Regions from separate parts of the Bacillus sp. ABA4_010 genome, predicted to be linked through region 2. Evidence: riboswitches for the same ligand, from Rfam matches in the RefSeq annotation. Region 2 holds a riboswitch; each other region holds the start of a gene.
What was found. Region 2 has a riboswitch for S-adenosylmethionine ahead of ACXAEO_RS15125 (bifunctional homocysteine S-methyltransferase/methylenetetrahydrofolate reductase). Riboswitches for the same ligand answer to the same signal wherever they lie in the genome.

Region 1 (7,671 bases), on a different contig from region 2:
TAAAATCCGATCAAGTTCCGCTTGTAATGGCTCGAGTCCGCTTCTTTGTACAAAATCATAGAATGATTCGCCAAGGAGCTTTTCTTGCTGAAAATATAAAAGTAAATCTTTCAATACTTCCGGCAACACTTCACCACTTACTTTTCCTTTTAACTTTTCATTGAATTTTCCGCCTGCATGCAGCGTTCCACCCACATAGATTTCAAACGCTTCAACCATTTTCTTGTCTTTCGTTTTCATTTTAATCCCCTGCAGGCCAATATCCGCAATTTGACGCTGTCCACACGAGTTCGGGCAGCCGACCATATGGAACCGAACTGGAACATCTAACGAAATTTCTTCATCAAGCCATTCTGCTATTCTTCTCATCCGTTCTTTCGTTTCCACAAGGGCTAGGTTGCAGTACTCAATTCCAGTACAGGACACAGAATAACCAATAAATGAATTCGGATTCGCTGTAATACGTTCAAAAATTTTCTGTTGCAACAACTCTTCTACGTGATGATCTGGAACATTTGGAATAATGAGGTTCTGAGAGTTACATGTTCGGATTTCTCCATTTCCGTATTGAGCAGAAATTCTCGCCAATTCGAATACTTCATCCGCACTTAAACGCCCTACTGGCACATTAAACCCAATATAGTTCAACCCTTTTTGCTTCTGCGGGTGAACGCCATAGAAATAACCGGCATTCCACTCTTTCACCGGCTCTTCTCCTTTTGTTGGAAGCGGACCTGTGTATTCTAATAGCTTTTCTTTAAATCTCTCTACACCCCAGTCTGCCATTAAAAACTTAAGGCGTGCTAAATGACGCTTCTCACGATACCCATAATCACGGAAAATCGTCGTAATGGCAATCGCCACTTCTTTTACTTGCTCTGGCTTCACGAACACATCAAGCGTTTGAGCTAAGAAAGGACGAGCGGATAACCCACCTCCAACCTTTACATGGAAACCGACTGTCTTTACACCATCTAACTCTTTAACAGCTGGCGTAAAGGAGACACAGTTAATTTCTGCATTTGACGCATTGCGAACATTCGCGCTGATGGACATTTTATATTTTCGCGGTAAGTTTGAGAAATCTTCGTTCATTTGAAAAAAGTCATACACTTCTTTCACAATTGGAGCGGTATCAAACAGTTCATCTGGATCAAGACCGGCTAACGGATTTCCAACGATTGTACGCGTGATGTCACCACATGCACCCGCGGATGATAAACCTACTCGTTCTAAACGGTTCAAAATATCAGGAATATTTTCAATTTGAAGCCAATGGAACTGAATCGCTTGGCGCGTTGTAATGTCATACACTCCTCTTCCATAATCTCTGGCAATTTCAGCTAATGCGACCACTTGCTCATTAGACAAAATACCTGAAGGAACGTTGACACGCATCATAAAATATCCGTCTTCTTTTGGACGCTGGAGATAAAGGCCTGCCCATTTGAATAAATCCCAATCTTCTTTCGGAATGGAATCAAATCCATGTTCCGCATAGTAAGGGATATCATCAAAAATCTTCAATCCATCTTTTTCTAACTTCTTTTTTTCTGTTGCGTTCACATTCGGATTATCCGCCCAATTCTTCACATAACTCATCCAATTACAACTCCTTTATATGAGGTTGTTTTCTTTTAAATATTCTAACACTTTCGCGACACATACTTCGATAGAATCTTTGCTTGTTTCTACTACAAGTTCAGGATTAACCGGTTCTTCATAAGGAGAATCAATGCCTGTAAACTGCTTAATTTCCCCGCTCCTTGCTTTTTTGTACAACCCTTTCGGATCTCTCCGTTCACATTCATCTAGCGGACATTTGACATACACTTCAATAAATTCCTTTTCCTCGACAATGTCACGGACTTGATTTCGATCTTCTTGAAAAGGAGAAATGAAAGCAGTCAGTACAACTTGGCCGCTATCGACAAACAATTTGGCTACCTCACCAATGCGGCGAATGTTTTCCTTGCGGTCTTCCTCGGAAAACCCAAGATTTTTATTGAGGCCGAAACGAATGTTATCGCCATCCAGTACGTAGTTTCGAATTTGGCGATCAAACAATGCTTTAGCAACTGCATTGGCAACAGTAGATTTGCCGGATCCAGATAAGCCGGTAAACCAAAGAATAAAGCTTTGATGACCATTTTGTTCTCTTCGTTCCTTTTTTGTAATGGCTGCATCATGCCACGTAATATTTGTTGCTTCTCCCATTTTATCCCTCTCCTTTTAAGAATGGATTGTTTTCTGCTGTAACCCTTTAATTAAAACTTCCACTACTTCTTTGCGGCTGAATGTACTTGGTGGAAGTTCACCCTTTCTCAATAACTCTCTTACTTTCGTACCAGAAAGAATCACATGGTCTTCCTTCGGATGCGGACACGTTTTCGTCGAAGCCATCCCTTCACATTTCACACAATAAAAGCTATGTTCAAAAAACAACAGCGTAATCCCTAACTCTTCACTCGTAAAGTTGTCAAAGATTTTTTGTGCATCGTATGTGCCGTAATAATTTCCAACACCGGCATGATCACGCCCAACAATAAAATGCGTGCAACCGAAGTTTTTACGAATCATCGCATGAAAAATGGCTTCTCGTGGCCCTGCATAGCGCATTGCTGCTGGGAATACCGCTAAGAATACACGATCTTGTGGGTAATAATGCTGCAATAGCACTTCATAGCTCTCCATCCGAATATCTGCGGGGATATCATCCGATTTCGTTTCTCCAACGAGCGGATTTAAAAATAATCCGTCAACAATTTCAAGCGCAGACTTCTGGATGTATTCATGAGCACGGTGAACCGGATTGCGGGTTTGGAAGCCAACAATAGTCTTCCATCCAAGCTCGGCAAACTGCTGACGCGTTTGAGCAGGATCTAAATGATAGGAAGCAAACCTTCCTTTATCTGTTCGTTTCACTAGTTTAATAGGACCAGCTAAATATACGTTTGGTCTTTCAAATAATTTTTGAACACCAGGATGAGCATCGTCTGTTGTCTGGTATACAAGCTGCGCTTCTCTTTCTTTATCCGGAGTAAAAATGCCTTCCAATTTTAAAACTCCGTACACGACACCATCTTTAACAAGCTTAATGTCATCTCCAATTTGCAAGGTTGCTGCTTTTTCTTCACTTACAGGAAGCGTAATCGGAATGCTCCATACAACTCCGTTTGCAAGGCGCATATTCTGTACAACTGATTGATAGTCTTCCTCCCCTAAGAAACCTGTAAGCGGACTGTACGCTCCAACTCCAATTAACTCCAAGTCACTTAAGGCAATAGCATCAAGCTCTACTTCCTGCTGAATAGATTCATAATTAAATGCAGAATCAAACAAATTAATAAGTTTCCCTCCATGAGGTGTACTGTAACTCATCATTATTCCTCCCTAACTCTTTTTAAACTCAATCTTCTCACAAGAGATCCTTTTGATTATGATCCGTGGAGCCCACACTCTGTTTTCTGATTTCCTGTCCATCTTCCTGAACGCAAATCATCCATATCATAAGCCGGCTTCGTACAAGGCTCACATCCGATGCTCGGATAGCCCTGATCGTGCAGACGATTATAAGGCAGTTCTTGTTTGTACACGTATCGCCATATTTCTTTCCATGTCCAATGAATAAGCGGACAAACTTTGATTTTTTCAAAACGAGTATCTCGGTTGATAAACTCCGTCTGACTTCTTGTCGCAGATTGTTCTCTTCTCAATCCAGAAATCCATGCTTCCGCTCCGCTTAATGCCTGCTCAAGCGGAATAATTTTCCGAATACGACAGCACTGGTTCGGATCTGTCTTCCACAACTCACCCCCGCGGAGCATTTCTTGCTGTTGTAAAGTCAGTTCCGGCTTTTTCATGACAATGTTTAATTTCGGAAATTTCTCTTTTACCGCTTCAATAACCTCGTACGTTTCCTTAAAATGCAAATCCGTATCGAGAAATACAATGGTGGCGTCTTCCTTTACTTTTGAAATTAAGTCGATTAACACAATCCCTTCAATTCCGAAACTACAGGCATAAACAATGGAATCTCCATAATGTTCGTACGCCCACCGCAAAACCGATAGCGCTCCTTTCGTGTCATCATCTGCAGAAAATTCAGGTAGCTGATTGTGCCACGTTTGGAAAGTTAGTGTTTCACTCAAATGATTCACTCCTATCTTTAACACTTTGTATTCCGATAAAAAAAGACGGTTTTAGCCCAATAAAGAACCAAAACCGCCTCTAGTTTCTCTAGTCAGCGCTTTACTAGCGTATTCTTACTTTCTCATTTTTTTCAAGTTGAACCACTTTGCCATCCTGAACAATTAATGTGACAGAGCCATACTTCATCGTTTCAAGCATCTGAACAACATTTTTCCAAACTTCGTTCAAATTTTCTTGCTGTACCATTCCAGTCCTCCTTCATTTCGTCTAATGGTTACTAGTTCATAAACCCAATAAAAAAGGCCTTCCATTTTCGAAAGACTGTTGAGGTAATCTATTTTACCTTATCTTCCAAAATGGTTTACATTTTGCTAGAATTAGCACCTTGCATTAATTCACGCAGGTTGCCGGGCTTCAAAGGGCTAGTTCCCTCCACCACTCTTGATAAGTTTGTTTTTTCAAATTTTAACATATTGCGGTAGATTGTCAACTGATATTTCAAAATATTCTATTCAAATTCATCCGCAAAGTTGACACAAATTCCATCGATTCTTATTATGACATATGATGTTCTAACCGAAAAAATGTCTTAAAAGTGATAAAAGCATAATAATTGCTACAATCGAACAAACCACCACTAACATTTTCTCCTGTTTCGTTGATCGATGCATCTTGCTCCCTCCATCCACTTATTAATTCACTCAAACATTACCTATATCATTTTTCTTCATCTACTTTCATGATAATCAGTGCTGTTGTTGCTTCCGCTTATGTATAAAGCTTATCGTTTCGTAAACATTACAAATAAAGGAAGCTTCCATCAGCAGGTAGTTTCCTCCATCCTCCGATTACATAAACAGAAAGACCACTGTTTCAACATTACTCTTCTCCGTTTATGTGCTTCGGTAAAAAGATTGGAGATAAAATGAGATGGATTTACATCACTTTTCTTTAAATTCTTCTATTAAAAATGAGATAAAACACAATTTAACAACGATTTTATCGGAAACCGACAAACTGATTCGTCATCTAGACCAAAACGAATATTGTATTTTATGCGATTTTGAATCGTTACACAAACAGTTCAGTAACATTCAATCAGTCGCTGCTTCTTACTACTTACAACAATACTTATCTCCTTTTACCGAAAATTATGCAGCCCTTTCGTTAGCAGCTCATCATTTATCCGAACGAAAACACGGGGGCTTGATGGTCATTGAACGCAAACAACCTGTTCACCATTTAATCCAAAAAGGAGTCGCACTTGGGGCGTCTTTGACAAGCCCTCTCCTTGAATCCATCTTTTATCCAGGAAATCCACTGCATGACGGTGCAGTATTAGTAAAAGGAGATATCATCGTATCCGCTGCCAACGTATTGCCGCTAGCCTCTTCAACAGCTGTCCAAAATAAAATGGGAACTCGACACCGGGCGGCCATTGGCATGTCTGAACAATCAGATGCGCTCGTATTAGTTGTTTCTGAGGAAAGCGGCCGCATCTCTTTCGCTTTAGAAGGTACACTATATCCCATTCATTCTACGAATAATATCCTTTTCTGAATAAGCCTTTACGGTATATACAGAATAAAACCGAACAACCCTTATTTTCCCATTAAAAATATACGTTATTACGTATTGCTATATTTTTTTGATATAAGTATAATACAGAAGGATGCATGTGAGAAAACCTAACATTCATCCTTCTGTATTTTTCTAAATATTCATCCAGTTCAAAAGAAGCAATACTTTTTATATTTACTTTTATGACTAACTTAAGAGGTGAATACACACATGTCATTGTTACAATCATTTGTAGGCATTATTAACGACTTATTATGGTCAAAAATTTTAATTGGTCTTCTTATCATTTTAGGTTTGTACTTCACATTCCGCACAAAGTTTGTTCAATTCCGTTTATTCGGAGAAATGGTTCGTTTGCTCGGAGAAGGAGCAACAGCTGATTCATCCCATAAAAAGAAAGGGATTACTTCATTCCAAGCTTTCTGTATTAGCACCGCATCTCGTGTAGGGACTGGAAACTTGGCAGGGGTAGCGACAGCAGTCGCCGTCGGTGGACCCGGGGCTGTCTTTTGGATGTGGCTCATCGCCCTATTAGGCTCTGCCACTGCATTTGTTGAAAGTACATTAGCTCAAATTTACAAAGTAAAAGATAAACAAGGGTTCCGCGGAGGACCTGCTTATTACATGGAAAAAGCACTTAACGCGAGATGGTTAGGAATTATCTTCGCGATTTTAATTACGTTCTGCTTTGGACTAGTATTCAACTCTGTACAATCCAATACCATTGCCGCTGCTATGAAAACTGCATTCAACATAGATCTTCAAGTGATGGGCATTATTCTTGCTGCGGCAACAGGAATTATTATTTTCCGTGGTATTAAAAGCATTGCCACAGTATCTCAAATCATTGTTCCCGTTATGGCTACACTTTACTTAGCTATTGCCCTTTTCGTTGTATTAACAAACTTAACGGAAGTTCCAGCAGTATTCACTTTAATCTTCAAAAGTGCTTTTGGCCTTGAACAAGCAGCAGGCGGTGGAATTGGCGCTGCCATGATGATGGGGATTAAACGTGGTTTGTTTTCAAACGAAGCAGGAATGGGAAGTGCGCCGAACGCTGCAGCGACAGCTACAGTCAGCCACCCTGCTAAACAAGGACTCATTCAATCTCTTGGTGTTTTTGTTGATACTTTACTCATTTGTAGTGCGACAGCATTTATCGTTATTCTTTCCGGCGATTACGGTTCCGGTCCACAAGGGATTGAGTTAACGCAAAACGCTTTAGCTGGGCATATTGGTTCTTGGGCCAATTCCTTTATTGCCATTGCTGTATTCCTATTTGCATTCAGCTCTATTATCGGGAATTATTATTATGGCGAGACAAATATTGAGTTCATCCATACAAACAAAGCCTTTTTATTCATTTATCGAGCAGCCGTTGTCGCTATGGTTTATTTCGGCTCTGTTGCAAGCTTTGGAATCGTTTGGGACATGGCTGACCTTACGATGGGACTCATGGCGATTGTCAACTTGATTGCTATCGTTCTACTAGGTAGATTTGCATTTGATACATTAAATGACTACGTGACTCAAAAGAAAGCGGGCAAAAATCCTGTCTTTTACGCAGATAGCATTGACGGTTTAAAAAATGTAGAAAGCTGGGACTACGCTCCAGCAAAAGGAAAATCTAATATTAAAAACGGATGAGGGGACTCCCCTTCATCTGTTTTTTTATTTCACTCGTAAACAGACCCTTTACTTATACCTTTAAGAAAACTTGGCAATAATAGTACAAGCTTTTCTGGAGGTATTTTTTATGATTGGTGAACACTTTTTGTTTGGTTTTTTCAGACGTTCCGTGCTATTTCGCTTAGCTCTCTTAATGGGATGTTTTATTGTTATTTTTGGCTTTTTTATTCATTTATTGGAACCCGAACAATTTTCTACTTTTTTCGAAGGTATTTGGTGGGCGATTGTTACGGTCACTACAGTGGGATA
Region 2 (7,671 bases):
ATTAATATACGGAACAATGATAATGATGGAAAATGTGAGCATCATTGGGACAACAAGTGAATTAACAATCATAATCCCCTCAATGCCCTTCACGATCGAAACATATGCCAAGATGATGGTGATGACCATACCAATTTGCGGCCACCATCCAAGCTGTTCTTTTACAATGGACCCTGTACTTGCTAGCATAACGGACGTGATGCCGAACAAAGTGACGATCGTCAATACGTTGACCACTTTCCCAATCATCTTTCCAAACAAATAATCATTAAGCTGCTGATACGATTCGGCCCCAATTTCATGCGCCATGGCCATCATCTTTGAACCAAGCCATATAAAACATAAGCCACTCACCATAATTCCAATTAAACCGTATGTACCATATTGGGTAAAAAATTGGACGATTTCTTTCCCAGTGGCAAAACCAGCTCCGACAACTGTACCGATGTAGGTGGCAGCCACTTGCAATACGAGTTTCCATTCTTTATTCATACTCTCACCCTTCTTAACTGCTGATACTACACTATATGACGCGTTTTCGAAAAAAGACGAGCTGTTTCTGTTGAAATTATTTCTACAAATAAAAAAATATTTGTTGTATAATTGTTAAAAATCAGATAAGTTAAATATTATCATTTCAAATTTTATACATCATTCTTATCCAGAGAGGTGGAGGGACTGGCCCTTTGAAGCCTCAGCAACCAGTCATGACGTGACAAGGTGCTAAATCCAGCGAAGCAGACATTTATGCTTGGCAGATAAGAAGAGGGTTTTGATTAAAAGGTCTTCTTCTTAACGGGAAGGCCTTTTTTGTATAATCATGACTTGCCCCCTTCCGAAAAGAATGAGTATGAGGAGGAATAAGCATGGGATTATTGAAAGATTTACAGTCAACGATTTTAATTGGGGACGGAGCGATGGGAACTCTTCTGTACGCCCACGGCGTCGATAGTTGTTTCGAACAGCTAAACGTAACGAAACACGAAGAAGTTCTCCGTGTTCATGAGGCTTATTTAAAAGCAGGAGCAAACATTATTCAAACTAATACGTACGGAGCCAATTATCACAAACTGGCACGCTACGGTCTTGAAGATGACGTCAAAACTTTGAATGTCGCCGCAGCCCGTATTGCGAAACAAGCCGCCAAAAATAACGCGTATATTGCAGGTACTATTGGCGGAGTGCGAGCATTAACGAAGTCGACGATTACCATCGAAGAGATTAAACGCAATTTCCGTGAACAGTTGTTTTGGCTTCTTCATGAAGAGGTAGACAGTATTTTACTAGAAACTTATTATGACCTGGAAGAGTTGCAAACCGTCTTGTCCATTGCCCGCAACGAAACCGATAAACCAATTATCGCCCACGTTTCTCTTCACGAAAAAGGGGTGTTACAGGACGGAACCCCCCTTGGTGATGCATTACATCAACTTGAATCACTCGGCGCCGATATTGTCGGTCTTAACTGCCGACTTGGCCCTTATCATATGATTGAATCGTTGGAAGAAGTCCCACTTCCAACGCGTGCTTTTTTATCCGCTTACCCGAATGCCAGCTTGCCTGATTATAGAGATGGACGACTTGTCTATGAAACAGACAGTCAATACTTCCGAGAAACGGCCCTTTCTTTTAGAGAGCAGGGCGTACGGCTCATTGGTGGATGCTGCGGCACCACCCCCGCTCATATTGAAGCTGTGTCAACGGCTTTAAAGGGGCAATCGCCCGTTACAGTTAAACAAATTAAACAACGACCAGTGATTTCTATCCAAGAATCCGACACCGATGCTGCTCCTCACATTCATGAACTCGTGAAAGAGCGTCGCTCGGTCATTGTAGAGCTGGACCCGCCAAAGCAATTTGGTATCGAAACATTCATGGCTGGAGCGAAGGCATTGCACGACGTCGGAGTAGATGCCGTGACACTTGCTGATAACTCACTCGCCTCGCCAAGAATTAGCAACTTGGCCATGGCTTCTCTCTTACAGCATCAAACAGCTGCAAAACCGCTTGTTCACATCACGTGCCGTGACCGAAATTTGATTGGTTTGCAGTCACATTTGATGGGACTTCACACGCTCGGCATTAACCAAATTCTTGCTGTCACGGGAGATCCATCTAAAATCGGTGATTTCCCAGGAGCAACGTCTGTCTATGATTTATCTTCGTTTGATTTAATTAGTCTTATTGCCCAATTTAATGAAGGTTTATCTTATTCAGGAAAACCACTCGGTCAAAAAACAAATTTTTCAATTGCCGGAGCATTCAATCCCAATGTAAGGCATCTCGATAAAGCCGTGCTGCGCCTTGAGAAAAAAATAGCGTGCGGAGCTCATTACTTTATCTCCCAGCCTGTTTATTCCGTTGAACAAATTGAAAGCATTCATGAAGCGACCCAACATTTGCAGGCTCCTGTTTACATTGGTATCATGCCGCTGACCAGTGCGAGAAACGCGCGCTTCCTTCATCATGAAGTGCCTGGTATTAAGCTATCAGAAGACATTTTGGCCCGTATGAATGCAACAGAAAACGACCGGACAAAAGGAACAGAAGAAGGCATCGCTATTGCCAAACATCTCATCGATGCCGCTTATGACTTATTTAACGGCATTTACTTAATTACACCGTTTATGCGTTATGAAATGACCGTAGAATTAACAAAATACATTTACGATAAAGAACGTATCAGAAAGGAAGATCATCATGTCCCTATCCTCCATTCATAATCAATTAAAAGAAAGAATTCTCGTCCTTGACGGTGCAATGGGCACGATGATTCAAGCAGCTAATTTAACCGATGAAGACTTCGGTGGAGAACTGTATGAGGGCTGCAATGAATATTTATCGCTCACCGCGCCACATGTGATTCGCTCCATTCATGAAGAATATTTGAAAGCAGGGGCCGACATCGTAGAAACCAATACGTTTGGTGCTACCTCGGTTGTACTCGATGAATACGATTTGAGCCACCTTGCCTATGAATTGAACGTTCAATCGGCGCGACTGGCTAAAGAAGCATGCGAAAAGTATTCCACACCGGAACAACCTCGTTATGTAGCTGGATCTATGGGACCTACAACGAAAACGTTGTCCGTTACTGGCGGTATTACCTTTCAAGAGCTTGTCGATTCATATGAAGAGCAAACGCGTGGATTAATAGACGGGGGAGCCGATCTTTTATTAGTAGAAACATGTCAAGATATGCTAAACGTGAAAGCCGCCTTTTTAGGTATTTCCAACGCCTTTGAAAATGCAAAGCGGCAGTTGCCAATTATGATTTCCGGCACCATCGAGCCAATGGGAACAACTCTCGCAGGGCAGGATATCGAAGCTTTTTATCTTTCGCTCGAACATATGCAGCCGCTCTCTGTTGGTTTAAACTGCGCAACAGGACCGGAATTCATGACAGACCATATCCGCTCATTATCGGCCTTATCATCAGCCGCTGTCAGTTGTTATCCAAATGCAGGGCTACCCGATGAAGAAGGAAACTATCATGAGTCACCAGAATTATTAGCCAAAAAAATTGCCGGCTTCGCTGAAAAAGGTTGGCTAAACATTGTCGGTGGATGCTGCGGTACGACGCCGGCCCATATTGCTGCACTCGTCGAGGCCGTCAAACATTTAAAACCAAGGGAAATTCCCGAAGATACGCATCCGCATGCTGTATCAGGCATTGAGCCACTCATTTATGAGGAGTCCATGCGTCCGCTGTTTGTTGGTGAGCGTACGAACGTCATCGGCTCCCGTAAATTTAAACGTCTCATTGCCGAAAACAAAATAGAAGAAGCCGCAGAAGTCGCCCGTGCTCAAGTAAAAAGCGGAGCCCATGTTATTGACATTTGTTTGGCCGACCCAGATCGTGATGAACTTGAGGATATGGAACAGTTCATTAAAGAAGTCGTAAAAAAAATTAAAGTTCCACTCGTCATCGATTCGACAGATGAAGCGGTTATTGAGCGTGCCCTCACCTACTCTCAAGGAAAAGCGATCATTAACTCAATTAATCTAGAAGATGGTGAAGAACGATTCGAAGCGATTGTACCGCTTGTCAAAAAATTTGGCGGGGCAGTTGTTGTCGGAACGATTGATGAGCAAGGTATGGCGGTTACTGCAGAACGAAAATTGGAAATCGCTCAGCGTTCCCATGATTTGCTCGTTCATAAATACGGACTCAATCCGAAAGACATCATTTTTGATCCACTTGTCTTCCCTGTCGGTACAGGAGACGAACAATATATCGGTTCAGCCGAAGCAACCATTAAAGGAATTGCGCTCATTAAAGAAGCGCTTCCTGAATGTTTGACGATTCTTGGCGTGAGCAATGTATCATTCGGTCTTCCTCCTGTTGGACGGGAAGTGTTGAATGCTGTTTATCTCTATCACTGTACACAAGCAGGATTGGACTATGCGATTGTCAACACGGAAAAGCTAGAGCGCTATGCTTCCATTCCAGACGAAGAAATTCGACTGGCTGATGATCTTCTTTTCCGTACAAATGATCAAACACTTGCTACGTTCACCGACTTTTATCGCGACAAGAAGAAAACCGTGAACGTTCAAATAAGTCATTTAACATTGGAAGAACGACTTGCTACTTATATTGTAGAAGGAACGAAGGAAGGCTTACTTCCTGACTTAGAAAAAGCGCTCGCCAAATATGAAAGTCCGCTCGACATTATTAATGGACCGCTTATGGCAGGCATGGCGGAAGTCGGGAAGTTATTTAACGACAATCAACTTATTGTTGCTGAAGTATTACAAAGTGCAGAAGTAATGAAAGCATCTGTTGCCTTTTTGGAACCGTATATGGAAAAGAAAGACGATAGCGGGAAAGGAAAAGTTCTCCTCGCTACCGTCAAAGGCGATGTTCACGATATTGGAAAAAATTTAGTGGACATCATCCTAAGCAATAATGGCTTTAAAGTGATTGATTTAGGGATTAAAGTCGCACCACAGGAACTAATTGCGGCCATCCGCCAAGAAAAACCAGATATTGTCGGCTTGTCAGGACTTCTTGTCAAATCGGCTCAACAAATGGTCTTAACTGCACAAGATATGAAACAAGCCGCCATTGATGTTCCGATTTTAGTCGGAGGTGCCGCCTTATCACGAAAGTTTACAGATAATAAAATTGCAGCGGAATACGAAGGACCAGTCCTTTATGCGAAAGATGCTATGGATGGATTAGCTCTCGCAAACCGCCTTCAAGATAAACATGCGAGCGGACAATTATTGGCGGAACTAAAAGAAAAACAACAAGCTTCTCCCCTGCTGACAGAAACGATATCGAACGAACCAGCGGTCGCAACCTTAACTCGTTCTGCCGTATCGACAACAGCACCTGTATTTGTTCCTATTGATACGAAACGCCATCTTATCCGCCAATACAACGTGGCACATATTGAGCCATATATTAACTGGCAAATGCTCCTAGGTCACCATCTAGGGATTAAGGGGAAAATTTCGCGCTTATTGAAAGAAAAAGATGAGAAAACGTTAAAAATAAAAGAAGTAGTGGACGAACTTCTACAGCGATCAAAAAAGGAGAATTTAATTCAGCCTTCTGCTGTGTATCAATTCTTCCCTGCACAATCAAATGGCAATGACGTACTCATCTACGACCCGAAGCAACCTGGTAATATTATTGAAACTTTTCATTTTCCACGGCAGGCAAAAGCTCCCTTCTTATGCTTGTCTGATTATTTAAAACCGGTCGATTCCAAACAAATGGATTATGTCTGTCTATTTGCTGTAACAGCCGGGAAAGGAATTCGCGAGTTAGCAAAACAAATGAAAGAAAGCGGTGATTTCCTAAAAAGTCATGCTCTTCAAGCACTTGCTTTGGAAACAGCGGAAGCATTGGCGGAACGTGTTCATCAACAAATTCGCGATCAATGGGGATTCCCGGATTCCCCTGACTTCACGATGGAACAGCGCCTAACAGCTAAATATCAAGGTCAACGCTACTCATTCGGCTATCCAGCATGTCCAAATCTTGAAGATCAGGAAAAACTATTTAACCTTCTTCAACCAGAAGATATCGGCATTCAACTGACAGATGGTTTCATGATGGAACCTGAAGCCTCCGTTTCCGCTATCGTCTTTGCTCATCCGGAAGCACGATATTTTAATGTCTTATAAGAAAGGATAAGCGGTGCTCTTTGCCGCTTATCCTTTCTTATCGTTTTCTCCTTAATCAAATCATCTTCCTCCACTTCAAGGAAACCACTTGCACTTCTTCTATTTTCCAAACAATTTTCGTTATATTAACAAGATATTCTCATCATTTGGATCAACTTTTTATCCATGTAAATGTAGGTACAATATGTAAGCGTTTGCTAATTGTTAGAAATTTTATTTTTTTCAGAAAATATATTGCGATTTTTGTCTCCTTTTGCTAGGATATGTATATCTTTTCAGAAGATTTAAATTAAAGGTTTAGAAGGAGGCTTCAAACATGCTTACTTTTCTCGCATCAATCGCTCTTTTAATCTTAGGCTATATGTTTTACGGACGGGTGGTTGAGCGAATTTTCGGCATAAATCCCAACACCGAAACACCTGCCTATACAAAAAATGACGGACTTGATTACGTCCCAATGAAATGGTGGAAAGGCTGGCTCATCCAATTGCTCAACATCGCTGGATTAGGCCCTATTTTCGGAGCAATTATGGGAGCGTTGTATGGCCCTGTCGCTTTTATCTGGATTGTGTTCGGTTCCATCTTCGCAGGAGCTGTTCATGACTATTTCTCCGGAATGATGTCACTTCGCCATCAAGGGGAACAATATCCGTCCCTTGTCGGACGTTATTTAGGAAAACATGTAAAAGCAGTCATCAACGTGGTATCTCTTGTGTTAATGGTTCTTGTAGCAGCCGCCTTTACAGCAGGACCGGCACAATTAATCGCCAGCGTCACACCAATTTCTTTCGGAACGGCACTTATTATCATTTTTGCTTATTTCATCGTTGCTACTGTCTTACCGGTGAACAAAGTCATCGGAAAGATTTATCCATTGTTTGGCGCTATCTTAATCTTCATGGCTGTAGCCATTGGAATTGCTCTTTTATTCATGGGGAAATCGATCCCGAATGTAACATTGGAAAATCTTCACCCTGGCGAATTACCGCTTTGGCCGTTATTAATGGTAACTATTTCTTGCGGAGCTATTTCAGGATTTCATTCTACTCAAAGTCCCATTGTCTCAAGAACATTAATGAATGAACGGGATGGACGAAAAGTATTTTATGGCGCCATGATTGCAGAAGGTATCATTGCTCTAATTTGGGCAGCAGCAGGAATGACATTCTTCGGCGGAACTGGAGGCTTGCAAGAAGCGTTAGCTGCCGGTGGACCATCTGGTGTCGTAAACGAGATTTCTACTTCTTTATTAGGTACACTCGGAGGCATTTTGGCTATTTTAGGTGTTGTTATCCTTCCCATCACTACTGGCGATACAGCACTTCGCTCATCACGCATGATTTTTGCCGAGTTAATCGGTGTGAAAAATGAAAATCCGAACTGGAAACAATCCTTGCTTTATTCTATTCCAGTAATTGTTCCTGCTCTTTATTTAACAACTATTGATTACTCATTCCTATGGCGTTACGTAGGATGGACAAATCAGCTCGTTGCTACAGTTATGTTGTGGACTGCTACTTCCTATTGCCT
Region 3 (7,671 bases), 2.8 Mb from region 2:
TCACGTTTGGGTCGTTTGTCGATATAAGCAGCAATGGTTATTAACAAATCATTCAACGAGAGGATGGGAATTTCCCGGAGGAAAGGTAGAAGATGGGGAAACAACGAAAGAAGCAGCCGTTCGAGAAGTGCTAGAGGAAACGGGTGGAATCGTAGAAGGTTTAACGTATATTGGCCAATACAAAGTCGCTAGTCGCGATAAGACTATTATTAAAAGCATTTATTTTGCACATATAAAAGAACTTGTGGAACGGCATACGTATTTAGAAACGAAAGGGCCTGTCTTATTGAATGAGTTACCTCGTGATGTGAGAGAAAATGAGTCCTTTAGTTTTATTATGAAAGACAATGTGTTGCAACATGTCCTCAAGTACATTAAGTCCCGTCAGATGATCAATTAAAGAGAAGACCATAGAAAATGGACCGTTATGAAAACTCGGTAATAACTGGAGTTCTCATAAGCGGTCTATTTTTAGTCTTTTCAGTCGTAGTAGAAGTCCCTTGTTTGAAGAAGTTTAACTCTTAATTAGCTTTCTTTCGACATAGGCGACAAATTGATACATAATGGTGGCTAAGACAGCAATTAGCATAAGGCTTAAAAGGACAAGCGTAAAATTGAATACTTGGAAGCCATAAATAATCATATAACCAAGCCCTTTGCCGGATACGAGAAATTCGCCGACGATTACTCCTACCCATGATAACCCGACGTTTACTTTAAAAGTGGAAATAATGGCGGGGAAGGACGCTGGGAGCACGGCGTCTTTAAAAGTTTGATTTCTCGAGGCGCCAAATGTTTGTAGCAGTTTTAAATAGTTGGGGTCTACTTCTTTAAAAGCCGTATAGACAACAATGGTTGTGATAATGACTGAAATAATGGCGCCCATTGTTAAAATCGAGAAAAATCCTGGACCGATGGCGACGATGAGGATAGGGCCTAAGGCCACCTTTGGCATAGCATTTAAAATAACAAGGTATGGGTCTAAAATATTGGCAAGGCGCGGTGACCACCATAGCATGGCAGCAAGGGCAATTCCGGCAACTGTCCCTAATAAAAAGCCTAAAAGTGTTTCAAATAATGTAATTTGTACATGTTCAAAGAGGGAACCGTCCCCAGCTTTTTGAAGAAAAAGAGTCCAAATTTTAGAGGGGGAACTAAAAATGAGCGGGTCAATCCAATTTTTTTGAGAAGCGGTTTCCCATCCGATAAAAAACGAAAGGAACAGCAGTAATTGCCAGGCCAGAACGATTCGCTTTTCTCGTTGTATGCCTTTTAAATATTGTTTATGAAGGAGGGTTTGGGAGTGTTTTGGCTTCAAGGGTATCCAGCTCCTTCCATATACGCTGAAATAACGTGTGGTAAGACGGATGCTGTCGAACCTCTAACGGTGACAATGTTTTTAATTCTTTTGGGACAGTAAAGGTTTGAGCAATTTTTCCGGGTTTGGCGGAAAAGAGAAAAATACGATCGCTCATTGCAATAGCCTCCCCAATATCATGTGTCACCAATAATGCTGTTTTTCCGAACGAACGTAAAGTGCGGGGAACTAGTTCCTCTAACTTCAGTTTTGTTTGAAAGTCGAGGGCAGAAAACGGTTCGTCTAACAGTAAAATGTGAGGATCAATCGCGAGTGTGCGAGCGAGAGCCACGCGCTGGCGCATGCCGCCTGAAAGCTGGCGCGGATAAGCAGTATCAACGCCTGTTAAGCCGATATGCTCCAACAGCTCAAGCGCCTTTTTTTCTTTTTCTTTCGACCATTCTTTTCTCATTTTTAAACCGATAATCACGTTTTCTTTAATCGTCTTCCATGGAAATAAGTAGTCTTGCTGCAGCATATAGCCGATTCTTGGCTTCATGCGATGAATGTTTTGTCCGTCCAGCGTGACAGTGCCTTTTGTTGGTGTGATGAGCCCGGCAATAATCGAGAGCAATGTCGTTTTTCCGCAGCCGCTTGGACCGAGAAACGAAATAAATTCTCCCTCTTCAATTGTTAAGCTAATGTCCTCTAAGGCAGTAGTCGCGGATTTTTTTGTAAAATACGTATGATTCACCCGATGAATCCGCAATGTTGCCATGTTTTCCTCCTCCTTATTCACCCATTACTTTTTCGGCAATCGCTGTGTTGACGAGTGTGTCATGAGTGACTTCTTTTGGCAGCTCCCCAGCTTCATTCATAATGTTTTGAAGGTTGTTCCATTCGTTCTCATCTAAAATGGGATTTATGGCATAGGAGCCTTGTGCTTTGTAGCGGTTAATGACGGTTTCTATAATGTCCATCGGTGTATCTTGAAATTGACTTTGAATCGATTGAGCGATTTCTGCTGCGCTGTGGGAATCGACCCATTGCTGAGCTTTATAAATAGCTCGCGTAAATTTCTCTGCAGCTTCTGGGTTCTCTTTCAAAAAGCTTTGCTTAGACATGAACGTAGTATAAGGGATATGACCAGATTCCTCTCCGAATGAAGCGACGATGTGACCTTTTCCTTCTTTTTCAAAAATACTAGCGGTCGGTTCGAATAACTGTACATAATCGCCTGTTCCAGAGGCAAAGGCATTAGCAATATTAGCAAAATCGACGTTTTGGATGAGTGTTAAATCTTGTTGCGGATTAATGCCGTGTTTTTTTAGGACAAATTCCCCTGCCATTTGCGGCATCCCGCCTTTTCGCTGACCGAGAAAAGTTGTACCTTTTAGCTGATTCCACGTAAAGTTGTCAACTTGAGTACGTGATACTAAAAACGTTCCATCTGTTTGGGTCAGTTGCGCAAAATTGATAATGGGGTCATTGGCACCTTGGGCATAAACGTAAATGGATGTTTCAGAGCCGACTAAGGCGACATCAATTCCGTCTGATAGTAAAGCGGTCATGGTCTTATCACCGCCCCATGTTGTTTTTAAATCAACTTGTAGTCCTTCCTCTTCAAAAAAACCTTCTGAAATGGCGATATATTGCGGAGCGTAAAATAAGGACCTCGTGACCTCACCGATACGGATGGTTTGAACGGTCTCTTTTTTACCACATGCGGCAAGGGGAAAGAGAAGTGTAAAGATAATGAAAGCTGACAGTAGCCATTTTCCTTTTCTTTTCATGTAGAACGTGCCTCCTTTATGTGTGTTGCCTACAAATAAAATATGAAACGGAGAAAACTTATGTGAATGCCCAAAACAAAAAATTAATCAAGCAATTGATCAGTCATATTGGTTGTTTGAAAAGGGACCGAAAGCGGATAATAAAGGAGAAAGAACTATGCACACGCTGCAGTCATAAGTAAGGGAGAACAAACGATGAAAAATGAATTAATGATACATAAACAGCGCTTTCCATCACCCAATCCAAATATTGAGTTACATATTGTCACCTACATGTGCGATGGTTTGAAAATTAAAGGGCTATTAGCAGAACCAAAGGGAAATGGGTGTTATGACGGCTTTTTGTACTTGCGTGGAGGAATTAAAAATGTCGGAATGGTTCGGGTCGGCAGAATCGTTCAGTTTGCTTCGGAAGGATTTGTCGTCATGGCTCCTTTTTATCGGGGAAATCAAGGGGGAGAAGGGAATGAAGACTTTGCTGGTGAGGATCGGCAAGATGCTATTGCGGCTTTAGAAGTACTTCGCCAGCATCCGAAAGTGGAGAAAGAAAGAATTCATGTTTTTGGGTTTTCGCGTGGTGGAGTGATGGCTCTTTTTACAGCAATTTTAACTCCTTTTATCCGTTCACTTGTCTTATGGGGAGGAGTAACGGATATGGCATTAACATACGAAGAACGAAAAGATTTACGCCGTATGATGAAACGAGTAATTGGCGGAACCCCGCAAAAGTATCCGGAACGATATAAATGGCGAACGCCTTTATATGAATTGGACAAGGTGAAAGCGCCTGTGTTGCTTATTCATGGAAAAAAGGATGACAATGTATCAGTAGAGCATGCCTATAAAGCCGAGAAAGAATTAAAGGCGTTAGGGAAAGAAGTGACCACATGGTATTTTGATGAGTTTACTCACTATTTTCCGCCGGCTACAAACCGAGAAGTGGTCAGAAAGCTTACGGAATGGATGAAACATCATTGATGGACTAGTAGTTTACCTAAATATATATCATGGCTGCCAATATCCATGGTACACTATGTACAAATCACTAAATCTCTTCCTCACTGCTCTGAAGCAAAGAAGGAAGAAGTTTATCTGCGATAAATAATATATACGTAAGGAAGGAATGAACGAAAATAAATGGGTATGCCGCTTGAATTAAACACGATGATTGTAACAAAAGGGAAAGAAAAACGTGTCGAGGAAAATGTATTTGTACTGGAGAAGGAAGGGTACCGTCTTTACCCGCTTGATGTACCTATTGAAGTTCGTAAAACAAAAAAAGGTGAATGTGCAGGTACGGCAATTATCCGAAAAGTGGAGCTCACTAACGAGCAAACGACTATTTATTACGAATTGATTTCATTGAATTCCATTAACTAACGAAGAAGCCCCAATCATGAAGGTTCAGTGAATGACCGACTTTCATGATTGGGGCTTTGTGCTAAACGACGTGTTACACTAATGGGCCGCCGAGATTTTTAATGTCGTCTGAGATAGTAGTGAACTTACGGAAATTCTCTTTAAATTGGTACGCAAGCTCTTTTGCTTTTTGTTCAAATTCTTCCTGGTTATCCCACGTTCTAGATGGCTGAAGCACTTCATCAGGAACTCCTGGTACATGTGCGGGGATGGCTAGACCAAAGATAGGGTCTTGAATGGTTTCCACATTCGTTAAATCGCCCTCTAAGGCTGCTTGAACCATAGCTCGTGTATAAGCTAATTTCATCCGTTGTCCTACTCCATAGCCTCCACCGGTCCATCCCGTATTGACAAGGTATACGTTTACATCGTGTTCGTCGATTTTCTCTCCGAGCATTTCTGCATATGTTGTAGCAGGAAGTGGAAGGAATGGAGATCCAAAGCATGTAGAGAATGTAGCTTGCGGTGAAGTGACTCCACGCTCAGTACCAGCAAGCTTGCTGGTGTATCCGCTTAAAAAGTGATACATCGCTTGTTCTTTTGTTAGCTTACTGATCGGAGGAAGAACCCCAAACGCATCTGCTGTTAAAAAGACGATGGTAGTCGGATGACCTGCGACACTTGGGTCGACAATGTTATGCATAGCTTGCAGCGGGTAGGCTGCACGTGTATTTTCAGTTAACGAGTTATCATTATAATCCGGAAGGCGGGAAGCATCATCGAGAACGACGTTTTCTAATACCGCGCCAAAGCGGATGGCGTTATAAATTTGTGGTTCTTTTTCCTTGGATAAATTGATGCATTTCGCATAGCAACCGCCTTCAATATTGAACACGCCAGCGTTAGACCATCCGTGCTCATCATCGCCAATTAAGCGGCGATTCGTATCTGCTGAAAGCGTTGTTTTTCCTGTTCCTGAAAGCCCAAAAAACAAAGCAACATCGCCTTCTTGACCAACATTGGCAGAACAATGCATAGACAAGACGTTCTTTTCAGGTAGTAGATAGTTCATTACAGAGAAGATGGATTTCTTCATTTCTCCAGCGTATTCAGTTCCACCAATTAATACTACTTTACGCTCAAAAGAAATAATGATGAATGTTTCAGAGTGCGTACCGTCTACAGCAGGATCAGCTTTAAAATTAGGAGCAGAAATCACTGTAAAGGCTGCTTCATGCGTCTCCATTTCTTGATTTGTCGGACGGATGAATAATTGGTGGGCAAACAAGTTGTGCCAAGCATATTCGTTAATGACACGAATCGGTAAACGTTGTTTTAAGTCCGCACCGGCAAAACCATTGAATAAAAAGAGTTCTCCCTGTTCTTTTAAGTATGTTAATACCTTTTTATATAGGGCATCAAATTTGTCAGCGGCAAAAGGTTGATTGACTTTTCCCCAATCAATTTTATCCTTAGTTGATGTTTCTTCTACAATAAACTTATCTTCTGGAGAGCGTCCGGTATATTTCCCGGTTTCCGCACGAACTGCACCTGAAGCTGTCAATTGTCCTTCTCCACGAGATAGCACCTTTTCCACCAGTTGAGGGACTGATAGATTATGATGAACGGTCGGTAATTGAAGAAGTTCATTTAATTCATTTGAAACATCCACTATACTCATATTGAATACCATCCTTTTATTTTAAAGTTTATTTTATATACGATTAGTAAACTCATAAAATAGTATAACACATTTATAACAATAGTCTATACTATTTAGAGATAAATGTTCGTATGTAATACAAAAATGGACAAAATAGAGTTGATTGACGAAGAACACAATAACAGAAGAAAAAATATATGTTGTGCGTTCTTTTTTTATTGGATAAATTGTTGACATGTTTCGACGTTTTACGGTATGATATGTCCTTGAACGGATACTCTCTTATCCCGAGCTGGTGGAGGGACAGGCCCTATGAAACCCAGCAACCATCGCCATGTATTATCATAAAAAGGCGATAAGGTGCTAACCTGACGCAAGGCTTCTTGCCCTTGATCGATAAGAGTGAAAGGCGCTAGTGAACGTACAAACCTTTCCTCATATATAGGGAAGGTTTTTTATATTTTTTCAATAAAATGAACTAGTTTTATGAATAATAAGGGAATGAGTACCGTATCTTTGTTGTTTTCATTTAAAAGGAGGAAATACTGATGTCAACAAAACGTCGTTTATTTACATCTGAGTCAGTAACAGAAGGCCATCCGGATAAGATTTGTGACCAAATCTCCGACTCCATTCTTGATGCGATTTTAGCGAAAGACGCTAATGCGCGTGTTGCTTGCGAAACATCCGTTACAACGGGTTTAGTATTAGTGAGTGGTGAAATCACAACTTCTACATATGTAGACATTCCGAAAATCGTTCGTGAAACAATTCGCGAAATTGGTTATACTCGTGCAAAATATGGTTTTGATGCTGAAACTTGTGCAGTTTTAACGTCAATCGATGAGCAATCAGCGGATATCGCGATGGGTGTTGACCAAGCGTTAGAAGCTCGTGAAGGTCAAATGACAGAAGAGGAAATCGAAGCAATCGGAGCAGGGGACCAAGGATTAATGTTTGGTTATGCTTGTAACGAAACGAAAGAATTAATGCCTCTTCCAATCTCATTGGCACATAAGCTTGCACGCCGTTTAACAGAAGTGCGCAAAGAAGAAATTTTACCATACCTTCGTCCAGATGGTAAAACGCAAGTAACAGTAGAATATGATGAAAACGGACAACCGGTACGCATTGATACAATCGTAATTTCTACACAACATCACCCAGAAATTACATTGGAGCAAATTCAACGTAACCTTAAAGAGCATGTCATCAACCCAGTTGTTCCAGCTGAGTTAATTGACGAAGAAACAAAATACTTCATCAACCCGACAGGCCGTTTCGTAATTGGTGGTCCTCAAGGTGATGCAGGTCTAACAGGTCGTAAAATCATCGTTGACACTTACGGTGGATATGCACGTCACGGTGGTGGAGCATTCTCTGGTAAGGATGCGACAAAAGTAGACCGTTCTGCGGCATATGCGGCACGTTACGTGGCTAAAAACATCGTAGCAGCAGGATTAGCGGACAAATGTGAAGTTCAGCTTGCATACGCAATTGGTGTAGCAAAACCTGTTTCTATCGCTGTTGATACGTTCGGAACTGGTACAGTTTCTGAA

Region 1: another riboswitch for S-adenosylmethionine. It lies ahead of ACXAEO_RS21920 (YezD family protein); the one in region 2 lies ahead of ACXAEO_RS15125 (bifunctional homocysteine S-methyltransferase/methylenetetrahydrofolate reductase).
Region 3: another riboswitch for S-adenosylmethionine. It lies ahead of metK (methionine adenosyltransferase); the one in region 2 lies ahead of ACXAEO_RS15125 (bifunctional homocysteine S-methyltransferase/methylenetetrahydrofolate reductase).

What each region holds. Positions count from the first base shown of each region.
Region 1 is NZ_JBSWUN010000004.1:471,213-478,883, reverse strand. It holds gene ACXAEO_RS21940 (nitrite/sulfite reductase) at 1-1,602, opposite strand, end outside; gene cysC (adenylyl-sulfate kinase) at 1,618-2,217, opposite strand; gene sat (sulfate adenylyltransferase) at 2,233-3,381, opposite strand; gene ACXAEO_RS21925 (phosphoadenylyl-sulfate reductase) at 3,438-4,151, opposite strand; gene ACXAEO_RS21920 (YezD family protein) at 4,255-4,398, opposite strand; SAM riboswitch class I at 4,494-4,603, opposite strand; gene cdaS (sporulation-specific diadenylate cyclase CdaS) at 5,083-5,712, shown strand; gene ACXAEO_RS21910 (alanine/glycine:cation symporter family protein) at 5,944-7,380, shown strand; gene ACXAEO_RS21905 (potassium channel family protein) at 7,490-7,671, shown strand, end outside.
Region 2 is NZ_JBSWUN010000003.1:2,803,342-2,811,012, forward strand. It holds gene ACXAEO_RS15120 (YkvI family membrane protein) at 1-492, opposite strand, end outside; SAM riboswitch class I at 655-765, shown strand; gene ACXAEO_RS15125 (bifunctional homocysteine S-methyltransferase/methylenetetrahydrofolate reductase) at 867-2,723, shown strand; gene metH (methionine synthase) at 2,701-6,141, shown strand; gene ACXAEO_RS15135 (carbon starvation CstA family protein) at 6,458-7,671, shown strand, end outside.
Region 3 is NZ_JBSWUN010000003.1:43,293-50,963, forward strand. It holds gene ytkD (RNA deprotection pyrophosphohydrolase) at 1-400, shown strand, start outside; gene ACXAEO_RS01450 (ABC transporter permease) at 515-1,318, opposite strand; gene ACXAEO_RS01455 (ABC transporter ATP-binding protein) at 1,284-2,075, opposite strand; gene ACXAEO_RS01460 (ABC transporter substrate-binding protein) at 2,089-3,090, opposite strand; gene ACXAEO_RS01465 (alpha/beta hydrolase family protein) at 3,286-4,068, shown strand; gene ACXAEO_RS01470 (DUF2584 domain-containing protein) at 4,228-4,470, shown strand; gene pckA (phosphoenolpyruvate carboxykinase (ATP)) at 4,544-6,130, opposite strand; SAM riboswitch class I at 6,392-6,515, shown strand; gene metK (methionine adenosyltransferase) at 6,661-7,671, shown strand, end outside.